2 regions of the Amycolatopsis sp. WAC 04169 genome follow, and region 2 is predicted to be linked to the other one. Evidence: riboswitches for the same ligand, from Rfam matches in the RefSeq annotation. Region 2 holds a riboswitch; the other holds the start of a gene.
The links. Region 2 has a riboswitch for cobalamin ahead of metE (5-methyltetrahydropteroyltriglutamate--homocysteine S-methyltransferase). Riboswitches for the same ligand answer to the same signal wherever they lie in the genome.
Positions count from the first base shown of each region.

Region 1: it holds a riboswitch for cobalamin, as region 2 does, so the genes downstream of both, DMC61_RS10135 (prenyltransferase/squalene oxidase repeat-containing protein) here and metE (5-methyltetrahydropteroyltriglutamate--homocysteine S-methyltransferase) in region 2, are expected to answer to the same signal.

Region 1 is NZ_QHJI01000004.1:185,023-194,191, forward strand. It holds gene DMC61_RS10110 (ABC transporter ATP-binding protein) at 1-839, opposite strand, end outside; gene DMC61_RS10115 (energy-coupling factor transporter transmembrane component T) at 836-1,948, opposite strand; gene DMC61_RS10120 (ABC transporter substrate-binding protein) at 1,948-2,871, opposite strand; gene DMC61_RS10125 (flagellar hook-length control protein FliK) at 2,868-3,428, opposite strand; gene DMC61_RS10130 (hypothetical protein) at 3,425-5,869, opposite strand; cobalamin riboswitch at 5,959-6,026, opposite strand; cobalamin riboswitch at 6,120-6,269, shown strand; gene DMC61_RS10135 (prenyltransferase/squalene oxidase repeat-containing protein) at 6,301-7,308, shown strand; gene DMC61_RS42010 (LuxR family transcriptional regulator) at 7,685-9,169, opposite strand, start outside.
Region 2 is NZ_QHJI01000002.1:279,642-288,810, reverse strand. It holds gene DMC61_RS06190 (cytochrome P450) at 1-331, opposite strand, end outside; gene metE (5-methyltetrahydropteroyltriglutamate--homocysteine S-methyltransferase) at 469-2,742, opposite strand; cobalamin riboswitch at 2,841-3,055, opposite strand; gene DMC61_RS06180 (ribonucleotide-diphosphate reductase subunit beta) at 3,320-4,396, opposite strand; gene DMC61_RS06175 (ribonucleoside-diphosphate reductase subunit alpha) at 4,468-7,449, opposite strand; gene DMC61_RS06170 (acetoacetate decarboxylase family protein) at 7,672-8,280, opposite strand; gene DMC61_RS06165 (enoyl-CoA hydratase-related protein) at 8,277-9,116, opposite strand; gene DMC61_RS06160 (tetratricopeptide repeat protein) at 9,158-9,169, opposite strand, start outside.

The sequences.
Region 1 (9,169 bases), on a different contig from region 2:
TCTTCGCCAACGGCCGTGTTCCGTGCGGGCGGCTTCCCCAGCGTCAGCGAAGAAGCGCGCCGCCGGGCATCACGGACCGACATCGGCAGCGGATCCCAGGCCGCCAACCGTCCCAAGTGGACGATCGGCGGCGCGATGGGCATGTCCTTCAGCACCTCCGGCGGCGTTCCGTCGATCACTTCCCCGGTGCCCGGGACGTGGATCATCCGGTCCGCGAACGGGATCACGCGTTCCATCCGGTGCTCGGCCATCAGCACCGTGGTGCCGAGGTCTTCCACCAGCCTGGCCAGCGTCGCGAGCACCTCCTCGGCCGCGGTCGGGTCCAGCGCCGACGTCGGTTCGTCCAGCACGAGCACCTTGGGATGCGTGGTGAGCACCGCGCCGATCGCCACCCGTTGCTGCTGCCCGCCGGACAGCGTCCGCAGCGCGCGCCTGCGCAGTTCCGCGATGCCGAGGAGGTCGAGGGTCTCCTCCACCCGGCGGCGCATCACCTGCGGACTCAGGCCTAGCTGCTCCATGCCGTACGCGAGCTCGTCCTCCACCGTGTCGGTGACGAAGCCCGCGAGCGGATCCTGGCCGACGACGCCGACCAGATGCGCGAACTCGCGCGGCGGCCGGGACCGCGTCGTCACGCCGTCGACGGACACCGTGCCTTCGAGGTGACCACCGGTGAAATGCGGGACGAGACCGTTGATCGTGCCGAGCAGCGTCGACTTGCCCGCCCCCGTCCGGCCCGCGAACAGCACGAGCTCGCCTTCACCGATGGACAGCGTCACGTCGGACAGCACCGGTTCGGCGCGGCCGTGATAGGTGAAGGAAACGTGGTCCAGTTCGATCATGCCCGGGCTTCTTCTTCCAGTGCGGCGTAAGGCGGTTCGGGGGCGGGGGTGAGAAACGCGGGCAGCACGCCGATCAGCACCCCGAGCAACGGCACCCACGACAGCGACGGCCAGGACAGGCCGATCAGCGACGGGTTCATGTTCATCGGGTTCACCTCCGACGTCGTGAACAGGACGGCCGCGACGGCCATCCCGCTGAGGGCGACGACGATTTCCGGCGGTTGCCAGCGATCCGGCCGGTAACGGGTGCGCCGGACCCGCTTGCCCGCCGACCAGAACCCGATCAGACCGATGACGACCCCCGCGGAAAGCACCGGTGCGGCCAGGTATCGGGGCGTCGAACCGTCCAAAGTGGCGTAAACACCGACGCAGACGCCGAGCAGCCCGATGATCATCAGCGTTCCGGTGATCAGCCTGGCCCGCGCTTCGACCGCTCCCACGCGGCCGTAGCCGCGTGAGTCCATCGACGCGGCCAGCTGCAGCGAGCGGGAAAGCGCGTCCTCCAGCACCGGGATGAGGATGGTGTGCAGGGCCTTCACCTTCTTCTTCCCCGAACCGCCGCGCAGCCTGCGGGCCCGCCGGACCCGCAGCACGCTCTCGGCGAGCTGCGGGAACACCGACAGCGCGACGATCACCGCCGTGCCCACCTCGTACAGCGCCGGCGGCATCGCCTTGAGCAGCCGTTTCGGGTTCGCGAGCGCGTTGGCCGCGCCGAGACAGATCACCATCGTCGCCAGCCGCATCCCGTCGTAGAGCCCGCCCAGCAACGATTCCGCGGAGACGTCGCCGAAGAGCCGGATGCCCGCCGCCCATTCCGGCAGCGGGATCTCGGGCAGCCGCAGGATGATCGTGGATCCCTCCGCTCCGCCGAAAACGACGCGGAAGAACACGCGGATCGCGACGATGAACGCGCCGAGGTACAGGTAGAGCCGGAACGCCAGCGCCCACGGCGCCTCGCTCCGGCGGGCCACGACGACGTACCCCGCGACGGCCACGATGGTCAGCAGCAGCCACGGGTTCGTCGTGCGGGTCGCGGCGACGGCGAGTCCGAGCGCCCACACCCACCACGCGGCCGGATGCAGATCGCGCGGCAGGAAGTACGACGTCATCAGATTCCTTGTGCGCGTTTGCGTCTGCGTGCCATCAGGAATCCGGCCACGCACAGCGCGAGCACCGCGGCGCCCGCCGCCCAGGGCGCCCAGCCCGCCGCCCCGGACTCGCGTTCGATGACCGCGTTGACGTCTTCGGCGTTCTCGCCGCCGGTGAACGCGACGTTCAACGACGGGTCCTGCGCCTTCGGCCGCGCCGAAGCGCTCGGACGCGGCTTGGGCGGCGGCAGCGCGCCGGAACTCGGGCCCGCGGCCGGAACCTCTCCGGCCCCTGTCGTCGGCTGAGGTCCGTCGGCCTGCTGTCCGTTCCCCGACGGCGGTCGCTGCTGCCGCCCACCGGGGTCCCCGGTGACCGGCTTCGCCTCCTCGCGGGGCACACAGGGCTGGCTCTCGGTACCCGGCCGTACGGCGGAGACCCGCGGGACCGGGTTGCTCTGGGTGGTGGCGTTCAGGGAGAACGACCAGCCCTCGAAACCGCCCGGGATGAAGTCACGGTTCTTGACGCCCCACTGGCTGTAGTCCCAGGCGCAGTTGTTCGAGGCGTGCCAGTAGGACCAGTAGGCCTGTGCCGGTGGCGTGTCGACGCACGGCTCGCGGTAGTCACCGCGGCCTGTGATGGGGACGTTCTCGGCCGCGGACGGGCGGTTCTCGACCCGGCAGACGAACGACTCGCCCCAGCGCTGGACCCCGGCGATCTGGAAACCGGCGCCCTTGAGCGCGTCGAGCCCGGTGCCGCGGGTGCTCTGCGGATTGCACCGGACGATGGTGGTGCCGCCGAGCTGCTGGAAATCCACCACCACGGTGACCCCGGTGGCGTCCTTGCAGAACCCGGGATATCCCTTGCCCTGATCGACCGCGTGCGCGGACGGCGCCGTGGCGGCGATCAGGAAGACCGCCGCCACCACCGCAAGGACCCTTTTCACGGGATGGCCGGGTTCCTCGGCGTGACGCCGGGCGGCGGGTTGGTCGTCGCGGACTTGTTCAGCGAGAACGACCAGCCCTCGAACCCACCCGGGACCACGTTGCGGTTGAGCGCGCCCGAGCTGCTGTAGGTCCAGGTGGAACCGGAACCGTCGGCGTGCCAGTAACCCCAGTACGCGCCCGCGGGCGGGGTGGTGACGCACGCTTCCTTGTAGTTCGGGTTGGTCGTCAGCGGGAGCGTCTCCGTCGCCGACGGGCGACCTTCCAGACGGCAGACGAAAGCGAGCCCCCAGCGTGCGGTGCCGGCGACCGCGATCCCCGCGTCCTGCAACGCCTTGATCCCCGTGCGGGCGGTGCCCGGCGTGGCGTTGGGCGAGCAGCGGGTGATCGTCGGCGCGGCGAGCTCCTGGAAGTCGAGCACGACCGTGACCCCGGTGCGCGCGTCGGCGCCGGTGCAGATCCCGTTGTACCCCTTCGTGGTGTCGACCGCGTTCGCGGGTGCGGCGGACAGCCCGATCAGTCCGATGAGGACGGTCGTGACGGCGAGCAGTCTCTTCATGGTGTTACCCCCTTTTTCTTGGTGAAACGGCGAAGGACGAAGACAAGCGCGATCGCGGTGAGCAGGAGCAGCACGGCCAGCCCCGCGAGCCCCCAGACCACCCAGGCCGGCTGGTCGTCGGATTGGGCGGCGGCCAGCACCGGCGTCTCGGTGCCGGTGGTCAGCGGGAGCCGGATCGCGGGTGACAGCGGCGAATCCGCGGCGGTGAGCCAGGACCGGCCCGCGATCCCTTGAGCGGCGGCCGAACTGGTGGGGAGATCGGTCTCGCCGCCGGATGCCTTGGCGAACCCGCCGTCCGCCTGGACGAGCTTGCCCAGCGAGCGCGCGGTTCCGCTCGCGTCGAGCCCGGCGGTCTGCCGCGCGGCGGCGACGGCGGCGCTGAGCGCGACGTCCGTCGCGCCGCCTTCCCCGGTCACCAAACCTTCGGCGGTGGGCCGGACGCCGAGCGCGCCCACCGCGGAGACGAACGCCGACACACGCCGCTCGGTCCAGGCGTCCGGGCGTCTGGTCGGCGGCGCGGTGTCCGTATGCGGACGGGCGACCAGCGCGGTGACCGCGGCGGCCGTCGCGGCGAGATCACCGGAACCGCATTCCGCGGTGTCGAGGTGCTTCGGGAAGGTTCCGTCCGCGCATTGGCGGGAAAGGAGCAGTTCGATCGCGGGGCCGGGATCGGCGGCGGTGGCGAGCACCGCCCAAGCGTGCCGCTCGACCGTCCGATCGGCGTCGGCGAACGATCCGGTGTCGGTGAATTCCCCGTCGGCACCGCGCAGTTTCACCAGATCGGCACGCAACGGACCGGCGGCGTCCGACTTCGAGAATTCGGCGACGAGCACGAGTTTCGCGAGCGGTTCGGCGTACGCCGCCTCGCCCTGCTCGTACGGCGCGCCGTGGGCGTAGGCCTGGACGGATTCCGGCTTCAGAAGGAATTGTGAAGCGCGGGCGACCGAATCCGGCTGCTGGTCCAGCGCCCGCAAGGCCAGCACCACATCGGCGGTGGCGTCGTAGTCGACGTAGGTCTTGCCGTCCTCGGTGACCTCCACGTGGTCGCCGCCGACGAGCCGGTTCGTCAGGTAGGCACCGAGGCGGGCGGCCGGGGTCGCGGCGACGGGGGTGGTGATCGCCGCTACCGTCGATACCCGGGCGCCGGTGGAGGCCCTGGGAGTGACGAATTTCTTGGGTTTCGGAGCAGGCTTGTGCGGCTGCGTCGTCGGGGCCGGGGTTTCCGGGACTCCGGTGGCCGGCGGCACGGTTTCGCCCTTCGCGAGCGCGTAGAAGCCGACCTGCGACAACCCGAGCGAAGCCTGGGCACTCGCGCGGATCCAGGTGTCGGCGCCGCTGATACCGGAGGAGCGGGCGGCTTCGTAGGAAGCCGGGTCGTAGGCGATCGCGCCGAGTTCGCCCGCGAGCTTGTTCCCGGCATCGGCCGCGGCGTTCGCCTGCGCGGATTTGAGGTACCGCACGCCCTTGTCCACCGCCGTGTCCGCGCCGCCGGTGTCGACGAGCGCTTGGACGATCAGGCCGGTGCTGTTGGTGTTCGGCGCCTCGGTGCCGACACCGCCGCCCCAGCCGCCGCCGGGCTTCTGGTTCGCCTTGAGCCAGGAGACGGTCTTGGCGATCGGGGCGTCGAGACCGGCCGCGCCCGCCTTCTTCGCGGCCAGCAGCGCCGAGAGGGCGAGGCCGGTGGCGTCCCCGTCGGTCGGGGAAAGGCCGAGTGGTTTGCCCTCGTCACAGGTCGAGACCTTGCGGCCGTCCGGGGTGACGTGGTCGCCGGTCTCCTTCGTCGGGATGTAGGAGAAGAGGACGCGGAAGTAGCCCTCGGAACACTGCTGGGTCAGCAGTTTGTCGATGGCGAGCCGGTCGTTCGCGCCCGCGGCGGCGAGGCCGATCACCCCGAGCGCCTGGCCGAACATGTTCGCGTTGTTGCTCACCGCGTCGGCGAGCGCGGGATCCTTCGAGTAGTCGCTGATCCGGCCCTTGTCGGGGCCTTTGCGCATGATCGCGCCCTGGGTTTCGGCGACCAGGTCGTAGCCGTCGAAGGCCCGGGGGTTCCGGCCGGAGACCTGGGCGGCGACCAGCGTCTTCGCCACGGCGCCGCCGACGACGATCTTGTCGTAGCCGGCACCGGGAGCGAGCCCGTCCCAGGTGAAGTAGTCGGTGGCGTGGCCCTGGTCGTCGAGGAACTTCACGATCGGCTCGGCCCGCGCGCCCTCGCCCGCGGCGTGCATCGCGAAGAGCACGTCGAGCATCAGGCCGTGGTCGGGCAGCGAGCCGCCGCTGGGGTTGTCGAGCGTGCCGTCCGGCTTCAGCTTCGTCGCGAGCCAGCGGGAATTCGCCTTCGCCGCGCCGGGATCGTTCGCGGCCGTCGCCGTCCCGGCGAGCGGTGCGGCGATCAGGGCGGCACCGACGGCGAACGCCGACGCGGCCAGGTACCCGCGGCGCATGTCTCCTCCTTGCGGCATGGCGGAGGACAGCGCGGGACGCCGCGGTCACCCCTGTTTATCGCGACAGTGGTTCGTTCATCCGCCCGTTCGGTATCCCGGCTTGCCCCTGCGAAGGGCCCACGGTTGCGCGACAGCGCCGGATTTCGACCGGCTTCCCCGTCACGGGCGGCGGTGTTCTGTTGTGGAGCCAGCCGAGGTTAACACCCGTTCACCTCCGGCAGGTACCGCTGACCAGGTCGGTTGCCAGGATCACATCGGCACCCGGCGGTATCCCGCGTTCGACCGGGGTGAGAGTCTTCTCGCGCGGTCGTGGGGGAAGTCCGGTGAGAGTCCGGCGCTGTCCCGCAACGGTGTGCCTTCCAGGCGAGCCCGGTCACCCATGTCGCGCTATGTCACCGACTCCTGTCGTGGAAATGCGGGAAAGGGTTCTCATGAGACGTTTGGTTTACGCTGTCGCCCTGCTGTGCGGCATCGGGCTGGTCGCCGCTCCGCCGGCGGCCGCGGCCACCCACAACAAGGCCGATGCCGCTGCGGGCTGGCTCGCCAGGCAGATGACCGACGGCGAACGGTTCGAGGCCGACTTCGGCGGCCAGAAGTTCCCGGACCAGGGCCTGACGATCGACGCGATCTTCGCGTTCGCCGCGGCCGGGGTGTCGGACACGAACGCGGGCAAGGCGATCGCCTGGCTCGCGAAACCGGAGATCACCACCGCCTACGTCGGCGGCGGCACCGAGTCCTACGCGGGCGCGCACGCCAAACTGATGCTCGCCGCGCAGATCCGGAGCAAGGATCCGGCGTCGTTCGGCGGCGTCGACCTGAAGGCTGGCCTGCTCTCGCTGCTCACGCCGTCCGGCCGGTTCTCCGACCGCTCCGAATACGGCGACTACTCCAACGCCCTCACGCAGTCGCTCGCCCTGCTGGCGCTGGACCGTACGCCCGGCGGCGCCCCGGCTCCGGCCGTGACGTTCCTCGCGGGCACCCAGTGCGCGGACGGCGGTTTCCCGCAGAACTTCGGCGAAGCGACGTGCACGAGCGACGTCGACGCGACCGCGACGGTCGTCCAGGCCTTGCGCGCCGTCGGTGACCCGGTGAACGCCCGCGAGGGCATCTCGTGGCTGGTCACGAAGCAGCACGCGAACGGCGGCTTCGGCTTCGGCACGAACGCGCCCAACGCCAACAGCACCGGCCTCGCCGCGGAAGCGCTGGCCGGTCACCGTCCCGCCGCCGCGGGCAAGGCGCGGGAATTCCTGCGCTCACTGCAGACCGGCTGCGCCGGCGCCGAGCCGGACCGCGGCGCGATCGCCTACGACGCCACCGGTCTGAACCCGACAACCGCCCCGCGCGCGACCGCACAGGCGATCCTGGGCCTGGCCAGGGTTCCGTTGAGCGACCTGCACGGCGGCGGACGTCCGCAGGCGCCGGTACTCGCCTGCCCGTAACGCCACCTCGTGACCAGTAGGGACAGTTCCGACCGTCCCTCTACTGGACGTCTTGCGTGACTGGATGGACGACACACGTGATCAGACGGACGACACGCGTGTCTGGGCGGACGACTCGCGGCGGAGGCTTCGCCGTGGTCGTGTCGTCCATCCGGTCACGCGTGTCGTCCGTCTGATCACACCTGCCGTCCGTTCGATCACGCGAAGCCGCCGTTCGGTACAGGTGGTCGCGAGTGGCGGAAGCCCAGGGCGCGGCGTGAGCGAAGGCGTAACTCGCGTGATCAGGGACGTGACTCACGTGATTGGAGGCGGAACTCGAGTGTTACGCCTCCAATCACGCGAGTCGCGCCTTCGATCACGTGAGTGACGGGCGGCGTCACTCGCCGGCGGCGACACGGCGCGCGAGTTCCACGCGGGACCGCACCCCCAGTGCGGTGAATATGTTCCGCAGGTGGTGGTCCACCGTCCGGTGGCTGATCACCAGCCGCCGCGCGATCTCCTTGTTCGTCTCCCCCGCCGCCACCAGCCGGGTGATGGCGTCCTGTTGCGGGGTGAGGCCGGCGAGCGACCGGTGCGGTACGTCGACGGTCTCGCCCGCCGCCCGCAGCCCGGCCCGGGCCCGTTCGGCGAACCGGGTGGCGCCGACGTTTTCGAAGCCACGCAAGGCATCGCGGAACTGGTCGCGGGCGTCGCGGGTCCGGCGATGGCGTCGCAGCAGGGTGGCGTACGCGAACCTGGTCCTGGCGAGTTCCACCGCGCCGCCCGCCCGCCGGTGCGCCTCGACGGCCAGCCGGAAACGCCGTTCCGCCACGCCGGGATCCGACGCCATCAGCGCGTGACAGCGGTGGCTCAGCGCGAGCCAGCAGGGCTCCGCCCCGGCCAGGGTCCAGCGGTCGAACACCTCCAGCGCGGCACGGGCGCGTTCAGGACGCCCGGTGCTGACGGCCGCCTCGACGAGTTGCGGAGTGGCCAGCACGCGGATCACCGGCTGGTCGCCGGAGACGCCCGAAGCGAGATCTTCGAGCCTGCTCAGCGCGTCGTCGGGCCGGTCCTCGGCCAGGTCCAGGCACGCGTACGCCCACGCGGCGACGGCGGCGGGCCTGCCGAGGCCGCGTTCGGCGATGCCCTCGGCCGCCTCGTCGAGTTCCGGCGCCCGGTCGCCGAGGAGCGCGGCGGCCAGCCCCAGCAGCGTCAGATGTTCCATCCGCAGGTTGTGCGGCGCGTGCAGGCCGTCGCGGGACGCCGCCCGCGCACAGGGGATCCGGTCGAGCGCGATGGCCGAAAGCGAAAGGTAGACCAGCGCCCACGGCAGTTCCGCGTGCCGTTTGCCGAGCCGCGCGCGGCCCACCGCGGCCGCCGCGTACTCGTGCGCCTGTTCGGCGTGCCCGCGGGCGAAGGCCGCTTCGGCGGCCCAGACGGCTCCGGCGACGTCGGTGTCTGCCATCCCCTTGGCGACGGCTTCCTCCAGCGGAGCGACGGCGTCGTCGTGACGTCCCTCGTAAACCGAGGTCAACCCACGGAAGTGCGCGAACGCCAGCCCTTCACCGGCCGGGACCGTCCGCGCGAGGGCCCGGTAGCCACCCAGGTCGCCGCCGAGCCTCCGCGCCTCGCCCGCCAGCAGGAGCGCGGCGGCCGGATCGGGCAGCAGCCGCGCCGCCGTGCCGAGTTCGTGGGTGGCGACGGCGGGATCGCCGTCGCGCAGCTCGATCTCCCCGTGCAGCAACGCGACCGCACCCGGTTCGGCGTCGGCCCTCGACAGCAGCAGCCGCGCCCATCCCGGTCTGCCCGCCTGCCAGGCCGCGTCCGCCGCCGCCAGCAATCGGGCCGCCCGCGCGCCCGGATCAGCGGTCAGCGCGGCGGC
Region 2 (9,169 bases):
TGTTCACCAACGCGATCTGGGTGGCCTCCGGACCGGTGAGCGCGACGATGCGGCGCCCGAACGCGCCCATCCACGACACCGGCCCGTAGGTCTCGTAGCGTTTGAGGCCGAACTCGATGCCGAAGCGCATGAAGTCCAGCGCGTGCCCGATGACCGGCGGACCCTCGTCGCCGAGGACGGGTTTGAGACCCGGCGGGGCGGGCGCGAGTTCGCGGACCGGCCAGGTCGCGCCGAGCCAGCGCTGGTCGACCGAACGCGGCAGGGGGATCGAGGTGAGCGGCGGAACGCGCTCGCGCAGCGCCCCGGTGACCTTTTCGACGGTGTTCGCCATGGTGACCATCTCCCCGCTGAGACCGGTTACCGCTCCACCATCGCACCCTTATTGACGCGTTGACAATACCTCGGCGGAAGTACATGAAGGCCCCCTTCCTTGCGCCTAGGTACAGGAAGGGGGCCTTCATGTACTGATCAGGCCAGTTCGGAGCGCACCGTGTGGGCCGCGGCGACGAGGTTCCGCAGGGCCGGTTCGACCTCGGCGTAGCCGCGGGTCTTCAGGCCGCAGTCCGGGTTGACCCAGATCCGCTCGGCGGGCACGGCGCCGACGGCGGTCCGCAGCAGGCCGGCGACCTCGTCGACGCCGGGGACACGCGGCGAGTGGATGTCGTACACGCCCGGCCCGACACCGCGGCCGAAGCCCGCCGCGCCGAGGTCGGTGACGACCTCCATCTTCGACCGCGCGGCCTCGATGCTGGTGACGTCGGCGTCGAGCGCGTCGATCGCCTTGACCACGTCACCGAACTCCGAGTAGCACATATGCGTGTGGATCTGCGTGGCGTCGTCGATCCCGGAAGTCGCCAGCCGGAACGACGAAACCGCCCACGCGAAGTACGCCTCGTGCGCCGTCGCACGCAGGGGCAACAGTTCCCGCAGAGCCGGCTCATCCACCTGGATGACGCGGATGCCCGCCTCCTGCAGGTCGTGCACCTCGTCGCGGATGGCCAGCGCCACCTGACGGGCGGTCTCGCCCAGCGGCTGATCGTCGCGGACGAACGACCACGCCAGGATCGTCACCGGCCCGGTCAGCATGCCCTTGACGGGTTTGCCGGTCAGGCCCTGCGCGTAGCGCGCCCATTCGACGGTCATCGGTTCCGGACGCGAGACGTCGCCGTACAGGATCGGCGGCCGGACGCAGCGCGAACCGTAGGACTGCACCCAGCCGAAGTCGGTGGCCGCGAAACCGGCCAGCCGCTCGGCGAAGTACTGCACCATGTCGTTGCGCTCGGGCTCGCCGTGCACCAGCACGTCGAGGCCGAGGTCTTCCTGCAGCCGGATGACACGCTGGATCTCGGCCTTCATCGCGGCTTCGTAGCCCGGGTCGTCCAGCGAACCCGCCTTGTGCGCCGCCCGCGCCTTGCGGACTTCGGTGGTCTGCGGGAACGAGCCGATCGTCGTGCTCGGCAACGGCGGCAGCTTCAGCGCGGCCTGCTGGGCCACCGCGCGCCGGGCATAGGGGGAGCGGACAGTGTCCTCCGGCCGCAACGCCTCCAGCCGGGCGCGGACCCCGCTGTCGGCCAGGTCGGCCGCCGTCGCGCGATCCGTGGCGGCGGCACGCGCGGCGGAGAGGTCGACACCTTCTTCCTTCAACGCGCGCCCGAGCAGGACGACCTCGTCGACCTTCTGCCTGGCGAAAGCGAGCCAGCCCTTCAGCCGCGGGTGAAGTCCGTCCTCCCGTTCGACGTCGTAGGGCACGTGCAGCAGCGAGCAGGACGTCGACACGCTGACCGACTTCGCGGTGCCCAGCACCATCGCCGCCCGGCTGAGCGCGCGGGTCGGATCCGTGCGCCAGACGTTGCGCCCGTCGACCACGCCGGCCAGCACTTCCTTGTCCCGCAAGGCGGGTTCGGCGGCGACGGCGTCCACAAAGGACTCATCGGTGACGAGATCGACGGCGATGGCGTCGATCGGGGAGCGGGCGAGCACACCGAGGCCGCGTCCGAGCCCGCCGAAGTACCCGGCGACCAGGATCTTCGGCCGCGCGGTCTCCTTCGCGAGCCGGTGGTAGGCGCGGATGAGCGCGTTGAGCTCCCGCTCGCTGCGGTCCGCGGCGAAGGCGGGCTCGTCGAACTGGACCCACTCGACGCCTTCGTCGTGCAGACGACGCAGTAGTTCGACGTAGCCGTCGAGAAGGTTGTCGAGCAGTTCCAGCGGACGGAAGCCCTCCGGAGCCGTCTCGGCCGGCTTCGCGAGCAGCAGGAACGTCACCGGACCCACGAGCACCGGCCGGGTCTCGACGCCGATCGCGCGGGCTTCGCGGTACTCGTCGAGCGGCTTGGTGCCGGTGAGCGAGAACGTCGTGTCCGGGCCGAGTTCGGGGACGATGTAGTGGTAGTTCGTGTCGAACCACTTCGTCATCTCCATCGCCGGCGCGTCCTGCACCCCGCGTGCGGCGGCGAAGTAGGTGTCGAGCGGCGAGAGGCCGAGCGTGGTGAAGCGCTCCGGCAGCGCTCCGAACAGCTCGGCGGTGTCGAGCACCTGGTCGTAATGGGAGAACGTGTTGGAGGGGACGGAATCCAGCCCCGCGTCCTTGAGCTCCCGCCAGGTGCGGGTGCGCAGCGCGCGGCCGGTGCCGAGCAGTTCGGCCTCGTCGATCTTGCCCGCCCAGAAGCGTTCGAGTGAACGCTTGAGTTCCCGGTCCGGTCCGATCCGGGGGTAGCCCAGCACTGTCGTGCCGATTTCGGTCACAGCTCTCTCCTCGCGAGCTTGTCGGGCGAGCCCGGAGCGCGCAGGAGTGACCGCCGTTCGGTCGTGCCCATCCCACGAGGCCCGGACTCACGCACGCCGTCGGCGCGCGTACCACGGGCAGGTCTTCGGACTCGTGGGCGACTCGCTCGCTCCTACCGGCCGTCGCTTCCCGGGACGCCGTGTCCCAGTGCTTTACCGTGTCTCGCACGGTGACGGCTTTCGTTCCCACATACCGCTGCGGGGCAGTCCCGGATTCGCACCGGGTTCCCTGTTACCTCGCCCGGCCTGGGAGGCCGGGTGAACCAGTAGCACTCCGGAGCGTACCGAGGGGCGCCAGTGGCCCGCTGGACATGTGACGAACCGGACGCCACGCGTGATCGGATGGACGACTCGCGTGATTGAACGGCGAACTCGCGTGATCGAAGGCGTAACTCGCGTGTCTGGAGACGGAACACGCCGGGCGGAGGCCGCCCGGCGTGTCGTCCGTCTGGTCACGCGAGTTCGCCGTTCAATCACGCGAGTTACGTGTCTGATCACGCGAGTTCGCGATTCGAACACGCGAGTTACGAGGTCGGGGTCAGTCCCAGTCGAGGGCGCCGCCGGACTGGTACTCGATGACGCGGGTCTCGAAGAAGTTCTTCTCCTTCTTGAGGTCCATCGCCTCCGACATCCACGGGAACGGGTTCTCGGTCTCGCCGAAGATCGGCGCGAGGCCGATCTGCTGGGCCCGCCGGTCGGTGATGAAGTGCATGTACTGCTCGATCAGCTCGGCCGAGAGCCCGAGCATGCCGCGCGGCATGGTGTCGCGGGCGTAGGCGACCTCGAGCTCGCACGCCTCGGTCAGCATCGTCCGGATCTCCGCCTGGAACTCCTCGGTCCACAGGTGCGGGTTCTCGATCTTGATCTGGTTGATGCAGTCGATGCCGAAGTTCAGGTGGATCGACTCGTCGCGCAGGATGTACTGGTACTGCTCGGCGATGCCGATCATCTTGTTCCGGCGGCCGAGCGAGAGGATCTGCGCGAAACCGGTGTAGAACCACATGCCCTCGAAGATCACGTAGAACGCGACGAGGTCACGCAGGAAGTTCTGGTCGGCTTCCGGGGTGCCGGTCTCGAAGTCCGGGTTCTCCAGGTTCTGCGTGTACTTCAACGCCCACGCGTCCTTGTCCGAGATGGACGGGACCTCGCGGTACATGTTGAACAGCTCGCCCTCGACCAGGCCGAGGCTCTCGCAGATGTACTGGAAGGTGTGCGTGTGCACGGCCTCCTCGAACGCCTGGCGCAGCAGGTACTGGCGGCATTCGGGGTTCGTGATCTGCCGGTACACCGCGAGCACGATGTTGTTGGCCACCAGCGACTCGGCGGTGGCGAAGAAGCCGAGGTTGCGCTTGAGCATGGTGCGCTCGTCCTCGGTGAGACCGTCGGGCGACTTCCACAGCGCGATGTCGGCCTGCATGGCGACCTCGGTCGGCATCCAGTGGTTGTTGCAGCCGGCGAGGTACTTCTCCCACGCCCAGGTGTACTTCATCGGCAGCAGCTGGTTGACGTCGGCGCGGGCGTTGATCATCCGCTTGTCGTCGACGTTGATGCGGGCGGCGCCGACTTCGATCTCACCGAGGCCCGTGGCGTCGGTGGAGGCGTCAAAGGTTGTCATAAAGAGCTCCAAGAGGGGGTCGTGAGTGGTAAGGACGGTTAGAACCGTCCTTACCACTCACGAGGATGTCGTTACTGGCAGGCTTCGCAGTCGGGGTCGTCGATCCGGCAGGCGGCGCCTTCGGTGGCGACGAAGTCGACGTCCGAGACCTTCGGCATCTCCTTCGGCTCCGGCTTGGCGGCCGGGGCGGGAGCGGTCACCGGCACGGCCGGGACCGCGGCGGAAGCCGACGGAGCGGGCGAAGCGGCGGGAGCCGGGGCGGCGGCGGGCTTCGGCGAAGCGGGTGCGGCGGGGGCCGGGGTGGCCGAGACCGCGTTCAGCTTGCCGTCGGTGCCGCGCAGGGTGCTCTTCTCCACGTGCGTCGCGGACCGGGCCCGCAGGTAGTACGTGGTCTTGAGGCCCTTGTGCCAGGCGTAGCGGTACAGCTCGTCGAGCTTGCGGCCGCTGGGCGCCGCGATGTACAGGTTCAGCGACTGCGCCTGGTCGATCCACTTCTGCCGACGCGAACCGGCGTCCACCAGCCACTTGGACTCGATCTCGAACGCGGTCGCGTACAGCGCCTTCAGGTCGTCCGGCACGCGGTCGATCTGGCCGAGGCTGCCGTCGAAGTACTTCAGGTCCGACACCATGACCTCGTCCCACAGCCCGCGCTCCTTGAGCGAGCGGACCAGGTGCGGGTTCACCACGGTGAAGTCACCGGACATGTTCGACTTGACGAACAGGTTCTGGAACAGCGGCTCGATCGACTGCCCGACGCCGCAGATGTTGGAGATCGTCGCGGTCGGCGCGATCGCCATCACGTTGGAGTTGCGCATACCGACGGTCTTGACCCGCTCGCGCAGCGGCGCCCAGTCCAAAGTGGACGAGGTGTCGACGTCGAGCGCGTCGCCCTGGCGGGCGTCGATCAAGAGCTGCATCGAGTCGATCGGCAGGATTCCCTTGCTCCACAAGGAACCCTCGAACGTCTGGTACTGGCCGCGCTCCTCCGCGAGGTCGGTCGAGGCCGAGATCGCGTAGTAGCTGATGTGCTCCATGCTGGTGTCCGCGAACTGCACGGCCTCGTCCGAGGACAGCGGGACACCGATCTCGAACAGCGCGTCCTGGAAGCCCATCAGGCCGAGGCCGATCGGGCGGTGGCGCAGGTTGGAGCGGCGCGCCTCCGGGATCGTGTAGAAGTTGATGTCGATCACGTTGTCGAGCATGCGGACCGCGGTGCGCACGGTCTTCTCGAGGCGCTTGGTGTCCAGGCCCTCGGGGGTGACGTGCTTGAGCAGGTTCACCGAGCCGAGGTTGCAGACCGCGACCTCGTCGGTGGTGGTGTTCAGGGTGATCTCGGTGCACAGGTTGGACGAGTGCACGACACCCACGTGCTGCTGCGGCGAACGCAGGTTGCACGGGTCCTTGAAGGTGATCCACGGGTGGCCGGTCTCGAACAGCATGGTCAGCATGCGGCGCCACAGGTCGACCGCGCGGACCTTGCGGAACACCTTGAGCTCACCGCGTTCGGCGGCGGCCTCGTACTCGCGGTAGCGCTCGGCGAACGCGTTGCCGTAGAGGTCGTGCAGGTCCGGGGTCTCGTTCGGCGAGAACAGCGTCCACTGCGCGTCGGCCTCGACGCGGCGCAGGAACTCGTCCGGCACCCAGTTCGCGGTGTTCATGTCGTGCGTACGACGACGGTCGTCACCGGTGTTCTTGCGCAGGTCGAGGAATTCCTCGATGTCCACGTGCCAGGTCTCGAGGTACGCGCACGCCGCGCCCTTGCGCTTGCCGCCCTGGTTCACCGCGACCGCGGTGTCGTTGGCGATCTTGAGGAACGGCACGACACCCTGCGACTGGCCGTTGGTGCCCTTGATGTGCGCGCCGAGGCCGCGGACCGGGGTCCAGTCGTTGCCGAGACCGCCCGAGTACTTCGCCAGCAGCGCGTTGTTCTTGTACGCCTGGAAGATCGAGTCCAGGTCGTCGTCGACCGTGGTCAGGAAGCAGGACGACAGCTGCGGGCGCGTGGTGCCCGAGTTGAACAGCGTCGGGGTGGACGCCATGAAGTGGAACGTCGAGAGCAGCTCGTAGAACTCGATGGCGCGAGCCTCACGGTCGTCCTCGCGGATCGCCAGACCCATCGCGACGCGCATGAAGAACGCCTGCGGCAGCTCGAAACGGACCCCGTCGTGGTGCTGGAAGTACCGGTCGTACAGGGTCTGCAGGCCGAGGAAGCCGAAGTCGAGGTCGCGCTCGGCGCGGATGGCCGCGGTGATCTTGTCGAGGTCGAAGGCCTGCAACTCGGGGTTGACCAGCTCCAGCTCGACGGCGCGCTTGAGGTAGTCCCGGAAGTACTGCGGGTACCGGGTGGTCATCTCGTCCTGGCTGGCCTGCTGCGGCAAGCCCGCGAGGTAGCTGAGCGCCTCGCCGCGGAGCTTGTCCGCGAGCAGCCGGGCGCTGACGTAGGAGTAGTTCGGCTCCTGCTCGACGAGCACGCGCGCGGCCATGATCTGCGCGAGGGCGAGCTCGTCGGCGCTGATGCCGTCGTAGAGGTTGCGCTTGGCCTCGGCCAGCACCGGCTCGGCCGAGACGTCGTCGAGACCGGCGACGGCCTCGCCGACGACGTGCGCGACGCGGGCCCAGTCGAGCGGGCGGAGCGAGCCGTCGGCCGCCTTGACGCTGATGGCGACGTCGGACGACGCGGGCTTCTCGGCCTCACGGGCCTTCGCGCGCTCCTCGCGGTACAGGACGTACGCGCGGGCGACCTTGTGGTGCTCGCCGCGCATGAGCGCGAGCTCGACGATGTCCTGGATCTGCTCGATGTGCAGCGCGGTCTCGGGACCGGCGTGGCGGAGCAGGGTGGTCTCGATCTGCTCGGTCAGTTCCTTGACCAGGTGGTGGATCCGCGACGAGGCGGCCGCGTCACCGCCCTCGACGGCGAGGAAGGCCTTGGTCACGGCGACCGAGATCTTGTTCGCGTCGAAGGGGGACACGCTGCCGTCCCGCCGGATGACTCGCACGGTCGCGGGCGTGGTGTCCGAAGACGAGGGCGGCCGCTGACCGGTTTCCACTGACATGCGTCACTCCAAAAGGGCGCGTCGAAGCACCACAAGGCCTCACAAGGCCGTGCGCTGCAGGTTCACAAAGCTGCCCGACCACCGCTCCCGAGCGGTCTCCCCGTCGCTGGGCGGTGCCGGTTCCCAGAGACTACATGTAGGGGTCGGAGGCTGCACGTGCCCCAATGGGTGGCGTGTCGTCGGCTCACCCTGGCGGGTTAGACGATCACGCTGAGCGGCTGGTCAACCGCCGAAGACGATCTTGAAATCGCGCAGGCAGGCGCTCAGGACGGGCCGCTGACCGGCAAGGAAGCCGAACGGCCCGGACTCGTTGATCCGCCAGTCCGCGGCCGCCGGACAAGGCCGCGCCTTCGCCCGGACGGGGCTTCTTTTGAGACGGCCGTCCAGTATTTGGACGACGTCGAAGGCCGCGGGCATCCGCACCGGGAGGCTCGGGCGAGGCGTGAAGGCCGCCGTCGCGATCCAGTCTTCCTGGGTGGCCGCCGAGGCGGTGAAGGTCCGCCCGTGGGCGAAGTCGAGCGCCGCGAGATCCTTGGGGATGCCCCACAACGCCCGCCCGCCGGCGAGCGAGACCTCGCTGTCGACCCAGATGTCGGTGATGGAGCTGGAGAGGCGCTCGCCGCGGACCGCGACCGTCGCCAGCAGCTCGTGGTACTGGAGCTGCCCGGGCTCCTGGTAGTCGATCCAGGCGGTGAACAACTGGGCGCGGCCGCCGACCACGATCGGCTCGACACCGCCGGGCAGTGCGGGCAGTCCGCTCACCGGGACACGCCAGATCGACAGGTACGCCTGACCCGCCAGGTTCCAGGGTTCCGGGGGATAGGCGGTCACTGGTTCAGCCACGGCAGGTAGTCGGGCTGGTCGGTGTCGACGCGCATGGAGAACTCCGGTGGTCGTTTCTGCAGGAAGGAGACGACGCCTTCGACCGCGTCCGGGCTGGAGCCCAGGCCGCCGATCAGCCGGGAGTCGAGCTCGTGCACGGGGAACGGCGATTCCGCGCTCGCCATCCGGTACAGCAGCTGGCGGGTCACGGCGACCGAGACCGGCGACGTGGTCGCGGCGATCTCGCGAGCCAGCTCGCGGGCCTTGCCGAGCACTTCTTCGGGCTCGTGGACACTGTGGACCAGTCCGGCCGTTTTCGCCTCCTCGGCGCCGAAGACGCGGCCGCTGATCATCCAGTCGAGTGCCGTGCCCATCCCGACTAGCCGGGGGAGGAACCACGCGGACGCGCCTTCGGGGTAGATCCCGCGGCGGACGAACACGAAGCCGAACCGGGAGTCCGTGGACGCGAGGCGGTAGTCGCACGACAGCGTGATCGTGACGCCGCCGCCGACGGCCGCGCCCCGCAGGGCCGCGATCACCGGCTTGTTCATCGTGAAGATCCGTTTCGAGCAGCGGCCCGCCGGTTCCTGCCACGCCGCGTCCGGCCCGGTCTCCGGATCGAAGTCGAAACCGCCCTGCGTGAGGTCGGCGCCCACCGAGAAGTCCTTGCCGTTGCCGGTCAGGATCACCACGCGGACGTCCTCGTCGCGGTCGGCGCGGTCCATCGCGTCGCCGAGTTCGTCGGCCATGCGGATGGTGTAGCCGTTGCGGGCCTCGGGCCGGTTGAGCGTGACCGTCGCGATGCGGTCTTCGACCTCGTAGGTGATTTCGGCGTACGCGCTCATGACGTGAAAGTAAGCCAGTGTTGACAAGGTGTCAACAAGACTCATTCGACGTC